4 regions of the Staphylococcus sp. IVB6181 genome follow, and region 3 is predicted to be linked to each of the others. Evidence: predicted binding sites of a transcription regulator. Region 3 holds the regulator's gene; each other region holds the start of a gene.
The links. The regulator Rex, encoded in region 3, represses fermentation and respiration genes when NADH is low (regulators of the CRP and FNR family bind a similar motif). The targets are predictions, from matches to a motif close to TTGTGAAATATTTCACAA.
Positions count from the first base shown of each region.

Region 1 (4,820 bases), 210 kb from region 3:
GTTTTTAACCTCTGCTTTTTTGCCAATTAAAAATTTTCGCCTACGCATCAAAATGAGCGAAGCGAAAACACATTTTACGTCTATTTATTAAGTACTTAGATTTTGCAACCAGACAATCTTACTATAATTTCTATATTAAGAAAAGACCTAATTCAGATTTTCTTCTCAACAAGTTACCTTAAATTATGGTAAAATCTTACAATGGATTAATTTAAGAAAGGAAAATGTCATATGGGTCGATATTTTACGTATGCATTTGAAGATAAACGCTATCATACATGGAATTACCATTTAAAAAATAAATTCGGACATAAAATTTTTAAAGTCGCATTGGATGGAGGTTTCGATTGCCCTAACAGAGACGGTACTGTTGCACATGGCGGCTGTACATTCTGTTCTGCTGCGGGCAGCGGTGATTTCGCGGGCAATCGTGCAGATCCTATCGAAGTGCAATTCAAAGAAATCAAAGAACGTATGCATGAGAAATGGTATGAAGGCAAGTATATTGCATACTTCCAAGCCTTTACTAATACTCATGCACCAGTAGAAGTCTTAAAGGAAAAATTCGAACCGGTGTTAAAAGAACCAGGTGTTGTCGGTTTATCTATCGGAACTAGACCTGACTGTCTGCCGGACGATGTCGTTGAATATTTAGCAGATTTAAACGAACGCACTTACTTATGGGTAGAACTTGGATTACAGACAGTACATCAAGAAACTTCAGATTTAATCAACCGCGCGCATGACATGCAGACGTATTACGATGGTGTGGCTAAATTAAGAAAGCACAACATTAATGTATGTTCGCACATTATCAACGGACTGCCGGGCGAAGATTACGACATGATGATGGAAACTGCTAAAACAGTCGCACAAATGGATGTACAAGGAATTAAAATTCATTTGCTACACTTGCTTAAAGGAACACCTATGGTCAAACAATATGAAAAAGGCATGCTGAACTTTATGTCGCAAGAAGAATATGTCAGCTTAGTATGCGACCAATTAGAAATACTGCCGCCTGAAATGATTATCCACCGAATTACCGGCGACGGCCCTATCGATTTGATGGTCGGGCCTATGTGGAGTGTTAATAAGTGGGAAGTATTGAATGCAATTGATGCTGAATTAGCACGAAGAAATTCAGCACAAGGACAGCACTACCAACCTGCAAAGGAAGCGCATCAATCATGATAGTAGAACGTATTTTACCGTTTGCAAAGTCTTTGATTCAGTCTCATATCAACAGTAAGAGTACAGTCATTGACGCAACATGCGGCAACGGACATGACACGTTGTTTTTAGCACAGCATGTTCCGAATGGACATGTTTACGGGTTTGATATCCAAGTCGAAGCAATCGAATCAGCAAAACAAAAAGTCGCAGATTTCGATAATACAACATTGATTCATGATAGTCATGAAAACGTTGCACAATATATTAAAGCAGCTGACTTGCCTGTAGATGCGGCTATCTTTAATCTCGGCTATTTGCCAAAAGGCGATAAACATATCGTGACGACATCAGAAACTACGATTCAAGCAATTGAAGCGATATTCGAAATGCTTTCAACAGAAGGCATTATTGTCTTAGTCATCTATCCAGGACATCCGGAAGGACAAGTAGAAAGCGAGACAGTTTTTCAGTATCTTCAAAACTTCGATCAGCAAAAAGCACATATATTGCAGTACGGATTTATTAATCAGCAAAATAATCCACCCTATATTTGTGCAATTGAGAAGCGATAAACAAGTATTGAAGCAAAGAAATCTACAAAAAGATCAAAAAACAAGAGCCATTACCGTGTTAAAGCGGCAATGGCTCTTGTTTTATATATAATTAGTTGAATAATTTATCTACACTTTTAGTTGTTTCTTTTAATACACTTACAGAGTGATTGAACTCTTCAGTTTCTTTTTCATTTAAAGGTGTTTCATAAATTTTAACAGCGCCGGCACGGTTAACTAATGTTGGTACACCGATGTACACATCTTTTTGACCATATTCGCCTTCTAAATAACTAGATACAGTTAATACGATGTTTTGGTTGCGTAAAATTGCTTTAGAAATGTGTAATAAGCCCATAGCGATACCGTAGTAAGTAGCACCTTTAGCTTTGATGATGTCGTATGCAGCATCACGTGTGTTTAAGAAGATTTCTTCAATACGTTTTGCTCTTTCTGGATCGCTGTTTAAAATATCATATAAGTTTTGACCAGCAACGCTAGCTTGAGACCAAACTGCTAATTCAGAGTCGCCGTGTTCACCGATAATGCTTGCGTTTACGCTGTCTGGTGAAACTCCGAATTCTGCACCTAATTCATATTTGAAACGTGCAGTATCTAAGATTGTACCAGAACCGATAACACGTTCTTTTGGTAAGCCTGATACTTTTTTAGTGACATAAGTAAGTACGTCAACTGGGTTTGCAGCAATTAAGAAAATACCATCGAAACCGCTGTCCATGATTTGACCTACAATTGATTTGAAGATTTTAGTATTTTTTTCGACTAAATCTAAACGTGTTTCACCTGGTTTTTGAGGTGCGCCTGCAGTGATGACTACTAAGTCAGCATCTGAACAGTCAGCATAAGTACCTGCAGAAACTAGAGTTGGTGATTCACCGTATGGCATACCATGATTTAAATCTAAAACGTCACCTCTTACTTTTTCTTCAACTAAGTCGATGATGACTAATTGATCAGCAACACCTTGTGCTACCATGGCGAATGCATAACTAGAACCTACTGCACCATCGCCTACTAAAACTACTTTGTTAGCTTTTACATTACTCATATTACTTACCCTCTCCATTATGGAATATCTTCATGTGATATATTTCACATATTAAAGATACCAACTTCATTGCATAATTGCAATGTGTTGAACTCAAAAATCTTCATACAAGTGAACAAATTTTTACAATGTGAATCAAAAAAAGGTCAAGATACAATTTATATCTCAACCTCAAACGTTTTTAAATTTCAATTTGATCATCCATATCATTCGGAATAAACCCTAATGCATTAACTTTATTATTCAAGTAACTTAGGACATAACGCATTACTAATGGACGTTCCGGCTCATTATGAATCTCATGATATAAACCTTCCCAAGCTTTAAAATATAATTCTTCTGTTTTAACACGTTTCTTTATATCTATGATAGTTTCTGTATCTACGATTTGATCCTCTGTACCATACATCAGACACATTGGAATACTTTGAATATCTTCTAAGTGTTCCATAGTTTGTTTCATTATATTTACAACTTCTTTGTACCAATGGTATGAAACTTTTGTCAGCATCAATCCATCTTCTTTAGTTTCTTTAATCACTTCTTCATTTCTTGTTAAATGTTCGGGTTCAATCCCTAGATTGAAGCGCATATCTTTAACATTTGAACCGATATTAGATGTAAACATGTTTTTGCGTGTTTTAGCATTTTTTTGGAATGCTGTTAAAGGTGAAATTAAAATAATGCCTTCAATCGGCAGTTCTGTACGCTCCATTAAATTCAAGGTAATCAGTCCGCCCAGACCGACGCCCATCAAGAATGTCGGAAGCTTATATTCACTCGCGATTCTTAGCCACTCTAAGATATGTTCGTGATAAATTTCAAAGTTGTCGATTTGGCCTTTATTAGATCTTGATGTCTGACCTTGTCCAGGCAAATCTCCCATGATGACATGATAACCGTTACGTCTTAATGATGTAATGACATATGCATATCTGCCTGTATGTTCTAATAAATTATGAGCAATGACTATAACGCCTTTTGCTTCGCTTTCTGTTTCCCACTTCCACATATCAACGACTACCCTTCTAATAAAATTAGTTTATTTTATTGTATCAAAAGCTGACATCTAAAATCTATTTAGAACTCACGCCAAAATAAGAAAGAAGTATTTTTGAATAGATTTCAAGCACAATAACTACAGAAAACATAATTACATTGTCTCCTCATTATGTAATTATTTATTATAATGTGTATTATTATATATTGTTAACGTTTTCATACCTTAAAGAAACATGATACACTAACTGAAACAGAGTTGTATGGGAGGAATTTACATGTCACTAGTCAAAGATTTTTTTATAGGTTTGTCAAATAACACTTTTTTGAACAATGCAGCTAGAAAATACGGACCTGTACTTGGGGCTAACAAAGTTGTTGTCGGCAATTCTATTGATGAAGTCATTGAGACAATCAAGACACTAAACGATAAGGGGATTACAGTGACTGTCGATTGTCTTGGTGAATTTGTAGATTCAAAGGAGCAAAGTCTTAAAGAGAAAAACATTATTTTAACTGTGCTTCAAAATATTTACGACAACAATTTAAAAGCACATCTTTCAGTTAAAATCAGTCAATTGGGGGCTGAATTCGATTTAGGCTTAGCTGAAGAGAATTTAAGAGAAATTGCTGCGAAAGCAAAAGATTTAGGCAATATCCATATTAATATCGACACTGAAAAGTTTGCAGGGCTTTCCAATATTCTATATGTATTGGACAAATTATCTGAAGAATATGACAATATCGGAACTGTAGTTCAAGCATATTTATATTCTGCAGATAATATGATTGAAAACTATCCACATATCCGCTTGCGTTTAGTAAAAGGTGCTTATAAGGAAAATGCGTCGATTGCTTATCAAACGAAAGAAGATATTGATGAAAACTACATTCGTCTTATCGAAAAAAGACTGAAAAGTGCGAAGAATATAACATCTATTGCGACACATGATGATAAAATCATCGATCATGTAAAGCAGTTTGTGAAGGACAATCATATCGATCGAGATAAATTCGAGTTCCAA
Region 1 covers NZ_CP095096.1:1,261,071-1,265,890, reverse strand. The annotation lists gene MUA90_RS06225 (tRNA modification radical SAM protein MnmL/YtqA) at 232-1,194, shown strand; gene MUA90_RS06220 (tRNA 5-(aminomethyl)-2-thiouridylate-methyltransferase MnmM) at 1,191-1,748, shown strand; gene MUA90_RS06215 (L-lactate dehydrogenase) at 1,840-2,796, opposite strand; gene MUA90_RS06210 (alpha/beta fold hydrolase) at 2,978-3,808, opposite strand; gene MUA90_RS06205 (proline dehydrogenase family protein) at 4,074-4,820, shown strand, end outside.
Region 1: the regulator Rex is predicted to act here: its motif matches at 2,829-2,846, upstream of MUA90_RS06215 (L-lactate dehydrogenase).

Region 2 (4,820 bases), 290 kb from region 3:
TGGACGTTTAACTGGTGATGGAACACCTTTGAACCAACGTACAGGACGTAAGCATGCATATAAGTCTAATGTTTGACGCAATGCTACGTTTAATGAACGGATACCTCCGCCGATTGGTGTTGTTAAAGGTCCTTTGATTGCGATAAGATATTCTTCAATTGTATCTAAAGTTTCTTGAGGCAGCCATTCGCCTGTTTCGTCATAAGCTTTTTGACCTGCTAAGATTTCTTTCCATTCAATTTGTTTTTCGCCGTTATAAGCTTTTTCAACAGCAGCGTCTAATACGCGGCTTGCTGCTCTCCAAATATCTGGTCCGATACCATCGCCGATGATATAAGGGATGATAGGATTGTTAGGTACTAATAAACCGTCTTCTTGTTTTACAATTTTTTCTGGTGCCATTCTAAATTCCTCCGTTAATATAAATTATTGTGATGATTCCAAGTCGTCTCTTTATTTAATATTAGCGATCTTCGATAGGTACATATTCACGATTTGTTTCGCCGATATATTGTGCACGCGGTCTCATAATACGGTTATCTCTATATTGTTCGAAGATATGAGCTAACCAGCCTGAAGTACGGCTGACTGCGAAAATCGGTGTAAATAAATCATGAGGAATGTTCATGCTGTGATATACAGTTGCACTGTAGAAGTCAACGTTTGCGATAATGCCTGTATGTTCCTTCATTAAATCTTCAATTTTCACTGAGATATCATACAAGTGTTTTTGACCTGTTTCATCAGTGATTTTCTTACTCATTGTTTTTAAATACTTAGCACGAGGGTCGCCGTTTTTATATACGCGGTGACCAAAGCCCATTACTTTTTCTTTGTTTTTCAATTTATTATCAATATATGGTTCTACTTCATCTACTGAATGAATTTCAGACAGCATATTCATTACACGTTCGTTTGCGCCGCCGTGTAAAGGTCCTTTTAATGAACCTACAGCTGCAACAATACCTGAATACATATCAGATAGTGATGATACAGCACAGCGTGCAGTGAATGCTGAAGCATTTAATTCATGGTCAGCATGCAATACTAATGCTTTGTTAAACGCTTCTACTTCAATGTCGCTTGGTTCTTCACCGCGCAGCATATATAAGAAGTTTGCCGCATAGTTTAAGCCTTTTTTAGGATAAACAGGCTCTTTACCTTGTCTTACGCGTTCGAATGAAGCGACTAATGATGCCATTTTCGCTTGAATTCTGATCGCACGGTCATACTTTTCTTCTTCAGTTTCGCTTTCAGCATTTTCATCGAAATGCGCAACATAAGAAACTGAAGTTCTTAGTGCTGTCATTGGATGAACGTTGTCCGTTGCATAGTCTTCGAAATGATCATAAACTCTTTGGTCTAATTTCTTATACTCGTATAGTTTTTCTTGCAACTCATTTAATTCATCTTGTGTTGGAAGTCTATAGTTCCATAATAAGAAAATGACTTCTTCAAATAATGCGTTTTCTGCTAAATCATCGATGTCGTAACCAGCATATGTCAGTTGGCTATCGATAATTGAGCTTACCTTTGTTTCAGCTGCAATTACCCCTTCTAAACCTTTATGCAATTCTGCCATATTAATTTCCCCTTTTCTATAACAAATTGAAATGGCTTTCATTTAGTATTATATCCAATATGAACGCTTTTGTGAACAATTTAGAAACTTTAAATTGTGCATTGATACTATTGTAATTACCCGTACACAGCGAAAAATGCAATTTCTCCTCTTAAATTTGGTAATATATTACATTATTATAGCTTAAAGTAACGAAATCATCATGATTTCAACCATCCATTTTAAATTATTATCATTCATAATAACTATATTTCATTGAGAATTGCATGAAAATTCTCATTATTTCCAAAAAATATTTGTCATCTTGTAGGGATATGTGCATAATATTATTAAGGTGCAAAAAGGGAGTTGTTTTTAAACTATGGCAAACAATTTACAAAGAGAACTGAGCAATCGTCACATTCAGTTGATTGCGATTGGTGGCGCGATCGGTACTGGATTGTTCCTGGGGGCAGGACAGACGATAGCGATGACAGGACCTTCCATCTTATTAACCTACATCATTATCGGTTTGATGTTATTTATGTTCATGAGGGGCTTAGGTGAAATTCTGATTTCAAATACTAACTTCAAGTCTTTCGCCGATGTAACAAATGAGTACATAGGACCTTTTGCAGGGTTCGTAACCGGCTGGACATATTGGTTATGTTGGATTATTACAGGGATGGCAGAAGTTACAGCAGTCGCAAAATATGTCAGCTTCTGGTGGCCGCAGATTCCTAACTGGGTCAGCGCTCTGTTTTGTGTCATTATCTTAATGGCCTTCAACTTATTAAGTGCGAAAATTTTCGGGGAATTAGAGTTCTGGTTTGCGATCATCAAAGTGACAACTATCATCGTTTTAATTGTCGTTGGTCTTGGCATGATTTTCGTAGCGTATGAAACGAAATTCGGTCATGCAAATGTGGCTAACCTTTATAATCACGGTATTTTCCCTAAAGGTATTTCAGGTTTCTTCATGTCATTCCAAATGGCAGTGTTCTCATTCGTTGGGATCGAATTAATCGGTGTAACAGCGGGTGAAACTAAAGCCCCTGAAAAAACGATTCCGAAAGCAATCAACAGTGTACCTGCACGTATCTTGATTTTCTACGTTGGTGCACTTGCAGTGATTATGTCTATTATTCCTTGGTATAAAGTCGACCCGTCAGATAGTCCGTTCGTTCGATTATTCGCATTGGTCGGAATACCATTTGCGGCTGGTATCATCAACTTTGTGGTATTAACAGCAGCTGCTTCATCTTGTAATAGCGGTATTTTCTCAAACAGCCGTATGTTATTCGGATTATCAAGACAAGAACAAGCACCGCCTATTTTCCATAAAACAAATAGAAACGGTGTACCGCACATTGCGATTATCGTCTCATGTGCCCTATTACTTGTCGCAGCTTTATTAAACTATATTGTTCCGGATGCTACTTTAGTATTTACTTACGTAACAACAGTATCAACAGTATTATTCTTAGTCGTTTGGTCATTAATTACAATCGCGTATATTAAATACCATAGACGCGAACCTAAAAACCATAAAAATGCAATTTATAAATTGCCGGGCGGTAAGTATTCTGGTTATGCAATTTTAATCTTCTTCATCTTTGTATTCGGATTATTATTTGTTAACCCTGTCACAAGAACAGCGATTTTCTTATCACCGATTTGGTTTATCATGTTAGGTTTAATGTACTGGAGATACACACAACAACTTAAGAAACATCAATCATAAAACCAAAAAATAAAAAGCACCCAATAAACAAATCAAACGCCTGCACATCTTATTTTGTGCAGGCGTATCTTTTTGCGCTTATTTTTCAGCAGCTTTATTAGTATATTGTGTTAAAAGCGAAATGAAATATTCAATGAAATCCAAATATGTCTTTTTATCAACATATTCGTTGATTTGATGTGCTGTACTGCCAGGACCGTACATTAAGAATGGGAAGTTTTCATCTTTGCCTTTTAATAAGTTAGATGCATCTGTAACCCCTGGCATTGGTGTAATTAAAATATCTTTATCAAACATATCTTTTGCGATTTGGTAACCTGTTTCGATTAAAGTATTTTGACCTGTTGTAATGACAGGATCTAAATCTAAATATAAATCTTCTTTTAAATCTGCCCCGTTGTTGTTAGCGGCTTTTAAATGATGGTTGAAGAGTGCTTTAACATCGTCATTGTTATATTCAGGTACCGTTCTGATATTGAATTCAGCTGTTGCGCGATCTGGTACAGAATTGACTTGATTGCCGCCGTTGAAAATCGTATTGCTGATGACAAGACCAGATAATACTTTTTGCGCTTCATTTAAATCTACTTTATCTCCAAAGAGGTGTCCTAAATGATTAACCATTTGCGTGAAGTCTAATTGACTTGTATTCAATGTACGAAGTGCTTCTTGATAAGCTTCATCTATATTCAATACAAAGTGCATTAAAGGCTGAATCGCATTGCGTCCGATTATCGGCATAGAACTGTGTGCTGCTTCACCATAAGACGTAATGCGATAATCCATAGAACCTTTATGTGCATATACAATGTTTGTTTCTGACGGTTCCGCAATAATCAATGCATCGACATCATCCATGTATCCTTTTTCATACAACTGTTTAGAACCTAGTTGTTCCATTTCTTCACCGCTAGTTGCCATGAATTTAATGGTACCTTGTTTCAATAAGTCTTGTTCTTTGATTTCAATTAACGCAATCGCCAGTGCTGCTAAACCTGATTTCATATCAGAGGCACCGCGCCCATAAAGCTTGCCGTCTGTTTCAGTTAATTCGAACGGAGGATATTTCCATGCATCGCAATCCCCTTCTGATACGACATCCATATGTCCAGAAATACCGACTACAGGTGAACCGCTTCCGATTTTAGCGATTAAATTCACACGCGTCTGTGTTATCTCATCTATTTCAGTTTCAATTCCATGCGCTTCAAACAGCCCTTTCAAATATTGGGCCACTTCTATCTCATTATCATTCACAGAATTAATATTGACGATATTGCTCAAAATATCAACGCGTTCTTCATTAGTTAATACTGACATTCAGAAATCCTTCCTTTCAATAAATAACTTGTTTTATGTGCGCTGCTCTTTAATGAACAGACTTAATACAAAACCGATAATCATGATAATAGTAGTAAAAACAAATGCGGCATCTATCCCTTTGACTGTCGCCATTCTCGCAAGCATTTGCGATGAAACATGATGGTGTCCATAATCAGTAAAATGTTTTGCGAC
Region 2 covers NZ_CP095096.1:1,339,580-1,344,399, reverse strand. The annotation lists gene icd (NADP-dependent isocitrate dehydrogenase) at 1-402, opposite strand, end outside; gene MUA90_RS06550 (citrate synthase) at 464-1,582, opposite strand; gene MUA90_RS06545 (amino acid permease) at 1,944-3,305, shown strand; gene MUA90_RS06540 (ArgE/DapE family deacylase) at 3,384-4,625, opposite strand; gene MUA90_RS06535 (MDR family MFS transporter) at 4,659-4,820, opposite strand, start outside.
Region 2: the regulator Rex is predicted to act here: its motif matches at 1,652-1,669, upstream of MUA90_RS06550 (citrate synthase).

Region 3 (4,820 bases):
ATATTGATCCCATACATAATCTAGAATCGTTTTGTTAGATTTGAACTCTGCTTGCTTTTGATCGTAGTAACCGACGCGCAAGTTCGCACCATGGGTAATCTCTCCGCCGAGTTTTGGGAGTCTGTCCGCAACAGTTTTGATAAAGGTAGATTTGCCGATACCGTTCGGACCGATAACACCGATATGATTGCCTTTTGTGACTTCCATCGTAATAGGGGCAATGACTGGTTCTGTATAACCGATTTCTAAATTGCGGATATGGTAAACGTCATTGCCTGTATTGCGGTCGAAATCAAATTGGATGTTAGCACTGCGTGCATCGAGCATAGGTTTATCGATACGTTCGATTTTTTCTAATACTTTTCTGCGGCTTTTAGCCATACCGCTCGTTGAAGCACGCGTGATATTTTTTTCGACAATTGTTTCCAAGCGCTTGATTTCGGCTTGTTGACGTTCATATTCTTGCATACGTTTTTGATAGTACTGATCACGCTGTGTGATGAATTTACTGTAATTGCCTACATAGTGTTGAACAGCACCTAAAGCCACGTCATAAATCTGATTGACAGTTTTGTCTAAGAAGAAGCGGTCGTGACTGATAATCACAATAGCGCCTTTAAAGAAGTTCAAATAATCTTCAAGCCATTGTGTGGTTTCCATATCTAAATGGTTGGTAGGTTCGTCAAGCAGTAATAAGTCCGGTTCGCTGAGCAGCATTTGTGCAAGTGAAAGACGTGTTTTCTGTCCGCCGCTGAAGTCGTTTACAGGACGGTGAAAGTCTTCTTCATTAAAATTCAGACCATGCAGAACCGTTTTGATTTTACTTTCAAATTGATAACCCTCTAAGCGTTCAAATTGGTTGGATAACGATTCGTATTTGGCCATATGTTCTTTAAATGTGTCGGTTTCATATTCGTCCGCATGTTCAGCAAGCCATGTTGTTTCTGCTTGCATCGCTTTTTCCATTTGTTTCAAATGAGCGAAAGGTTTAGACATTTCTTCCCAAACTGAGTGGTGGGTATCGAGTGTCATTTGTTGTGTTAAATAACCGACTTTCAAATTTTTGATTTTTGATACATTGCCGCTGTCGTAGCCGTCGACACCTGCAATGATTTTCATTAATGTAGATTTGCCGGCACCGTTTCTGCCGACAATTCCGATTTTTTCATGACTCTTTACTTCAAAGTGGACATCGCTAAAGATTTCTTCACCATCGAAGGATTTTGAGACATTGTTAAGTTGCAGTAATATCATTCTTTTGTTTACGAGATGAATCTAATTAATATCTCGTAGTCCTCCTTCCTAAAAAGCGTCGCTTAGTTACTATTATAAGCGCTATAGGCATTATTTCCCAACATATCATGTCAGACATTGTTTTTGGACGTTTTGCATCGATTCGGTGTGGTTTTAAAGTAAATTTAGCAAGTAATTTTGATTTGTTTCGAAAATATGTATTCAAAACAATAATATAATCGTATAATAGTTACTATATTGCTGTAATTTGTATAGGCAAGTGTCATTAATTCTGAATACGGTAGGGAGATTTCACGAAACTGTTGATATTACAGTTATTCCTTTTTTTGATACCATGGGGTATACTTAGTTAATAAAAAACGTTTGCAGAATTTTTGTCAGATGCAATATAACAAAATAAAAACTATAAGAACACTATAATCTGCTTGATCTGCGTAAATGTTTCAACATTTGCGCAACTCCATCACTGTGCTATCAAAAATTGTACTATAAGAAGCAGTATTATTATGGTTAAATTGAAAAGTTCTAGGATAGTAGTTTGAAAGATTTGGAGGAAAACAGATTGGCAAATCAAAATAATAAAATTCCTCGCGCGACTTTGAAGCGATTACCATTATATTACCGATTCGTGAACACACTGCATATTAAGGGCATAGACCGCGTGAATTCTAAAACAATCAGCGAAGCATTAGACATTGATTCAGCTACAATCAGACGTGATTTTTCCTATTTCGGAGAACTTGGAAAAAAAGGCTATGGTTATAATGTTGAAAGCTTAATGGAATTCTTTAAAGGTGAAATCAGCGAAAGTGATGTTATAAGTATCGGCTTAGTCGGCGTGGGTAACTTAGGTAAAGCTTTGCTTTCTTATAACTTCTCAATCCATGATGATATGGTAATTACCGAAGCATTTGATATTAATCCCGATGTAATCGGCAAACAATTCGGTAAAGTAACAGTCAAAGATATGAAGGATATTAAAGGTATCTTAGATAAAGGGAATTTGGATGTAGTGATTTTAACAACTCCGGGAGAAGCCGCTCAAACTGCAGCGGATGAGCTTGTTAAAAGTAATGTGAAAGGTATTTTGAACTTTACACCTTCACGCATTGATGTTCCTGATGATGTGTCTGTTCATCATATTGATTTAGGGATTGAATTACAGTCATTGTTATTCTTTATGAATAATCTTAATCGTAAATAAAGAAAAGGAGTTTGCATGAATTATTAAATTCATCGCAAACTCCTTTTTATATTAGGCTTTTTGAACTGTGATAGTCCAAGAAGCATCGCCAAGTTGTTCGTAATTAGTTACGGGATAAGCTTTTTCAGCTGCCCAGTTTGGAATGGCTTCTGTTGCTTGAGTGCAGTCAAAGTCGATTTTTAATTCGTCTCCGACATTCAGTTCTTCCATTTTCTTTTGTGCTTCAATTAAAGGGAAAGGGCAAACCATTCCTACAGTACCTAATTCGTATACCATAATTGTATCCTCCTTGATTTATAATGCATTCGTGTGAATAGCTTATGATTGAGCAGCAGGTTGTGCTGATGATTGTGCAGAGGCTTTACGCGCCGCTTTCATCGGTTTGATGAAAATGAAGTAACTCATTAACCATGTACCTAAAATCATTGATGCTAATGCAATCCAACCTTGCCATGAAAGTGCTGCGGTTGCAACTAATCCGTTTCCGATTGAGCAGCCGCCGGCTACAGATGCACCGAAGCCCATAGCTGCACCGCCGATAACACTGTTGCGCAATGTCTTTTTATCCGGTAAACGCCAAGCAAATTCTCTTGAACCTTTTGCCGCAATATATGATCCGATAAAGATACCAAGTACTAAGAAAACGCCCCAGTCTAAGAATGATGTCTTACCAGATAAAATAAATTGTACCAAGTTAGATGAAGGTGTTGTGATACCGAGTCCGCCTTCACGTCCAGTAGAATAGCTCATAGGCCAAGCGATTAATGCAATCAGGCCTACAACAATCGCCGCAACGAAAGGATGGAATTTCTTTTCAAAGAAGAAGTGGCGTACACCTGTGAATTTTTGTTTTAATTTCGGTACTGCAATTTTAGGTTTAGGCTTGCGTAGTGTTTTCGTTACTAAATAACCTGTAATTGCGACAAGTGCAATCACCCAAATCCATGATGGAATACCTGTGCTTGTTGCCATATCTGCGTTAACATTCGTTTTAGAATTTAAACCTTCCATTACGGGTTTTAGTAAACCGACTTTAGTAATTGCTGAGAAAATCGCATAAGAAATTAATGCTAACCAGCTGCCGATTAAACCTTCGCCTGCACGGTAGTAAGTGCCTGTTGCACAACCTCCGGCAAGTACGATCCCAATACCGAAAATAAATGAACCTACAATTGTTCCGATAATAGGGAATGTGCCGTTTTCTAAAGGTTTGCCGATTATGGATGTAAATGCTAAAAGACCGATTGCTTGTACTGAAATCGCAATAAGCAAAGCATAAAACATTTTATTGTTCTTTTGAATATACATATCTCTGAATCCGCCAGCTAAGCAAAAGCGTGTACGTTGCATGACAAAACCGAGTAAAATACCCACGATTAAGCCGCTGATAATCATCCAAATCATGAATCTCCCTCTTTTCCGATAATGTTAATAAGTTTTATCCTAATACAGAATAGTATTAATTGCAAGGTGTAAATTTTCCGTAATGCTTTTTAATTTGATTTCGAACTGAAAACTGTTGTTATGTTCAATGGAATGAGATAGGTGAGGGGCTGAAAATATGCTAAAATAAAGGAAATGACGATTAACGATGTTTTAGGAGGATATGGTAGATGCAAGATTTTACAAATGAAGAAGAATTTCAACGAATTGAACAGCTCCCTGCTGAAAGAATTACTGAACTCAAAGAAAAGTTCGCACAATCACCTTATAAACAAACCTTTCATTTACAACCTCCATTTGGTTCAGCAGGCAAGCCTAATGGTCTAATCTATGACGGTAGCCAATATAACATGAGTCACGAATGGTATCCGTTTGCGATAAATAATGGTTTAAGTTACAGCTATGCTTACTTAAGTGCAGCGTTGAATCACTTTGAATCAGAACATATATTGCTGAAACCTGATAGCGCTTATGATAATGAAGGAATTAAAGGCGGCAGTGCGCTTAAATTGAATGAGCAGGTGCATTGGATTTATTCCGGCCAAAGTTCTGATGCTGCGAGAGAAGGGCAATATACACAATTGCTCGCACGAAAAAATCAAGAACAAGAGATTGTAAAGCAGACAACACCGATTGAACTAGAAGTTCCAAAAGGCTATCAAGATAGTCTGCATGATCCGAAGGTATTTGAAAAAGAAGGACATCGCTATGTATTTATCGGTGCACAGACTGATAAGCAGCAAGGAAGACTGTTAGCTTATGACGCAAATCAAATCGATAAGTGGCAATTACTTGCACCAATCTATACGAATTTATCCAATTTCGGCAAGTATTGGCATACACCCGATTATTTTGCGATAAATGGATATGATGTGCTGATGTTTACTGCTGAATCCGAAGGTCATGCTTTAAGAGCAGG
Region 3 covers NZ_CP095096.1:1,047,982-1,052,801, forward strand. The annotation lists gene MUA90_RS04895 (ABC-F family ATP-binding cassette domain-containing protein) at 1-1,254, opposite strand, end outside; gene MUA90_RS04900 (redox-sensing transcriptional repressor Rex) at 1,817-2,458, shown strand; gene MUA90_RS04905 (sulfurtransferase TusA family protein) at 2,510-2,734, opposite strand; gene MUA90_RS04910 (YeeE/YedE family protein) at 2,777-3,862, opposite strand; gene MUA90_RS04915 (GH32 C-terminal domain-containing protein) at 4,072-4,820, shown strand, end outside.

Region 4 (4,820 bases), 490 kb from region 3:
CTGACCAAAGATAAAAGAGAATATCAGCGACAATGCAATACCGATGGTGATGCCGATCATGAAACCGGATGCTAGAGATTGCAGGAATTGTTTCATTGGAATAACCTCGCTTTCAATTGTTTAAGATAGCGGCGTGAAGAATAAGTGTCATCGCCATGTTTCATTTCAATATGAATCATACCGTTCGGACTTAAGCTGAGCTGGCGGATATTATGCATATTGATGATTTCAGATTTAGATATTCTGATGAACTGATCTGGAAGTTTGGTTTCAAGCTGATACAGGCGCGCTTGGATATGAATGCGGTGCGACTTTGTATAGGCGAATAATTTGCGCTGTTCTGAACGGATGTAGAGAATCTCTTCGATTGGGAAGCGGTAAGTCTTATCATTTTCTTTACCGCAAAGTGTCGCAATACCAGTGACTGTTGTTGCGGCGTGAATAATCGCATCTACCATTTGATTATGTGTTTGTGCGTAAATATCTACATGCTCATCTTTATGGCTGTGATCAATATAGGTGTTGACTTTCATTGGCCTGCCTCCTTTGTTAATTCCATTAAAGCAGACATTCAATCTGATGAGAATACTTTTAACACCAACGGTATAAAGTGTGTGACGAACGGCAAAAGAGAAAAGAAAAACAAAAAAAGAGAAGGTCTGGGGAAACCTTCTCTCGATTACAGTGATTTCAAAAATGATGGGGAGTCATTTTTGGTACTTGTAATAACAATATCAATTTTTTTATAAGGGGTTTGTTTTAAGTGAGATACATTCAGGGGAAAACGTATCTGCACTTTCTAACTGTGTATATTTCTATAAGAGTTCATCAATATGATTGGTTATATTTTTCTTCCGATACTTACTTAGCCTACAATTTTTAAGGAGTGGATTGAGCAGTTAATGAGATGCAAGACGTTGAATCCTCTATCATCCAATCTATCTGTATCATTAACACTCAACTTTTGAATATACCAATTACTCATTTTCAGAGATAAGCCGTTCTATGATTCAATATTGTTTTGGGCACACAATAAATCGCGCTGTATACAATTAGTTGGGAGTGGAAAAGCAATAGGTTGGGGAGCCTGTCTGCTTTTTTCAGCACGTATTCTATTGAGTTTGAATGCTTTGAGCGTCAGGGGAAACGCTTGTTCATTTTATATTGAATCACTTGCGTTGGTATTGAATCTGAGATGGGGTAATCTCATTTTTGATTCATCAACCTGCTATGCACAACTCACCTCCTGAAATATACTGCAATTGATGCACAATCATTTCAGATGCGGGGAGCATCATTTATGATCGATGCAGCAACATGACAGAAATCCTACCACAGACTGACTGTCATAATGACATTTCTAGGTGTTGTTCTGAGATGTACTCGTTCACTGTAAAGCGTCGCATTATTGTCTTTTTATAATGCCGCCAGATTAAGAGTTTAAATAGATAGCGTTGTTATAAGCACTTATCTATCCACTGTTCATTTCTCTAGGTCTCTTGAACAGCAACATCGCTTGCAACAACTTTGTTATCTATTTCACATACTACAATAACAGACTTTGTGATTAAAATCACTAAATATGGTGCATAACTTTTTAGAGTTGTGACATTATTGTGAATCTGTCCGAGCAACTGTTGTATTGTGAAAGCGCTGTATTACCACAGAAATATAGTGCACAATGTGAATATAAGGAGTTGTTTCCTATTTATATAGGGCTGAATGCTTGTTTGCAGGGGATAGGACAGGGTAGATTAGAAATGAAACAGTGCTGTAAATGAAAGGATGATGAGATTTATGGCAATCAAAGTGAAACGTATATATGAAGATAAAGCAGAAAATGAGGGTATCAGAATATTAGTCGACCGTGTTTGGCCGCGCGGTATATCAAAAGAAAATGCGAATCTGGATGAGTGGATAAAAGAAATCGGTCCTACTCAATCACTCAGAAAATGGTTCGGTCATGATCCGGATAAGTTCGAAGCGTTTGAAAAGAAATATATAGAAGAACTTAAAAATAATGAAGAACAGAATGAAGCATTCAAAACGCTTGAAGGTATAATTAAAAATGCGCGCAAAGATGTTGTGTTATTATTCGGTGCAAAAGATGAAAAACACAATCAAGCAGTCGTACTTAAATCCTATTTAAAAGAATTAGGTTATAAATAAGTAATAACTTTCATTAAATCCAAAATACATTGAGTTGAAAAGGAATAGTATACAGAAATCGGTGTGATTAGTTCGTCCGGCCTTGCAGTTACTGCATTGCCGGATTATTTTTGTTTTGAAAACAAATCACCAACTGTTCTAATACACATGATATAGAATGTAACACTGACTCTAACAGATTCACAGACTCGTCACATGTTGCATGAAACGCTTTCATATTTTAGTGGTTTATTTCACAAAGCAAGATATAATGGTATGTGAAAAGGTGAACAAACTTAATAACCTAAAAATACAAACTATCCATCGGAGGGATAATCATGATTGAATCTAAATCAAAAAAGCAATCAGCATGGTCAGGTTTTGCGACAGGTAAATGGACTTCAGAAGTGGATGTAAGAAACTTTATTCAATTGAACTACACAATGTATAACGGAGATTCTTCTTTCTTAGAATCACCAACAAGAGCAACAAGCGATCTTTGGGAACAAGTGATGCAATTAACAAAAGAAGAACGTGAACGCGGCGGCATGTGGGACATGGATACAAAAGTCGCTTCAACGATTACTTCACACGATGCAGGCTACTTAAATAAAGATAAAGAACAAATTGTCGGTGTTCAAACAGAGAAACCATTCAAACGTTCAATGCAGCCGTTCGGCGGTATCCGTATGGCAAAAGCAGCTTGTGAAGCATATGGTTATGAATTAGATAAAGAAACAGAACGTATCTTCACAGATTTACGTAAAACACATAACCAAGGTGTATTCGATGCATACACTAAAGAAATGTTAGCTTGCCGTAAAGCAGGTATCATCACTGGTCTTCCAGATGCTTACGGACGCGGCCGTATTATCGGTGACTATCGCCGAGTAGCTTTATACGGTGTAGATTACTTAATTGAAGAAAAAGTAAATGACTTCAATAACATGTCTAGCCAAATGGATGAAGCAACAATCCGTTTACGCGAAGAATTATCAGAACAACATCGTGCATTGCATGAGTTGAAACAATTAGCTGAAACTTACGGTTATGACATCAGCAAACCGGCAACTAATTTTAAAGAAGCGGTACAATGGTTATACTTCGGCTACTTAGCAGCAATCAAAGAACAAAACGGTGCCGCAATGAGCTTAGGCCGTACGTCTACTTTCTTAGACATTTACGCTGAACGCGACTTGCAAAATGGCGACATTACTGAACGTGAAGTACAAGAAATTGTGGATCACTTCATTATGAAATTACGTCTTGTAAAATTCGCAAGAACACCAGATTACAATGAATTATTCTCAGGCGACCCTACTTGGGTAACTGAATCTATCGGCGGTGTAGGTATTGACGGACGTCATATGGTAACGAAAAACTCATTCCGTTTCTTACACACTTTAGATAACTTAGGACCAGCACCAGAACCAAACTTAACAGTTTTATGGTCACAACGTTTACCAGAAAACTTCAAAATTTTCTGTGCTGAAATGAGTATTAAATCTAGTGCAATCCAATACGAAAACGATGACTTAATGCGTGAAAGCTATGGCGACGACTACGGTATTGCATGTTGTGTATCTGCAATGCGTATCGGTAAACAAATGCAATTCTTCGGTGCACGTGCGAACTTAGCAAAAACATTGCTTTATGCAATCAACGGCGGTAAAGATGAAAAATCAGGCAAACAAGTCGGACCAGAATTCGTACCTGTAACTTCTGAAGTATTGGACTATGATGAAGTTTATGCGAAGTTCGATCAAATGATGGAATGGTTAGCAGGCGTTTATATCAACTCACTTAACATCATCCACTACATGCACGATAAATACAGCTATGAACGTATTGAAATGGCATTGCATGATACAGATGTATTACGCACAATGGCAACAGGTATCGCAGGCTTATCTGTAGCAGCTGACTCATTATCAGCAATCAAATACGGCGAAGTTCGCGCAATCCGCAACGAAGAAGGCTTAGCAGTTGATTTCGAAACAACTGGCGACTTCCCTAAATACGGCAACAACGACAAACGTGTCGATGATATTGCGATTGAATTAGTGAAAACATTCATGAAAAAATTACGCAAACACAAAACTTACCGTGATTCAGAACACACTATGAGTGTCTTAACAATCACTTCAAACGTAGTATATGGTAAGAAAACTGGTAATACACCAGATGGACGTAAAGAAGGCGAACCATTCGCACCAGGTGCTAACCCAATGCACGGCCGCGATGAGCACGGTGCTTTAGCATCATTATCATCAGTTGCGAAAATCCCTTACGAATACTGTAAAGACGGTATCTCAAACACATTCAGTATCGTACCGAAATCATTAGGTAAAACAGATATGGAACAAAACCATAACTTAGTTTCTGTATTAGATGGTTATGCAATGCAGCAAGGTCATCACCTTAACATTAACGTATTCAACAGAGACACATTATTAGATGCGATGGAACATCCTGAAGAATATCCGCAATTAACAATCCGTGTATCTGGATACGCAGTTAACTTCATCAAATTAACAAGAGAACAACAATTAGACGTTATCTCAAGAACATTCCACGAAAGAATGTAGTCACTATCAGGGAATTAAAGCCGTCAATCGTGCGGCTTTCCCTTTTAAATAAAGCATAAGGATCACATAAATAAAGAAAGGACG
Region 4 covers NZ_CP095096.1:558,646-563,465, forward strand. The annotation lists gene MUA90_RS02410 (DUF3021 domain-containing protein) at 1-96, opposite strand, end outside; gene MUA90_RS02415 (LytTR family DNA-binding domain-containing protein) at 93-533, opposite strand; gene MUA90_RS02420 (DUF488 domain-containing protein) at 1,798-2,169, shown strand; gene pflB (formate C-acetyltransferase) at 2,487-4,736, shown strand.
Region 4: the regulator Rex is predicted to act here: its motif matches at 2,391-2,408, upstream of pflB (formate C-acetyltransferase).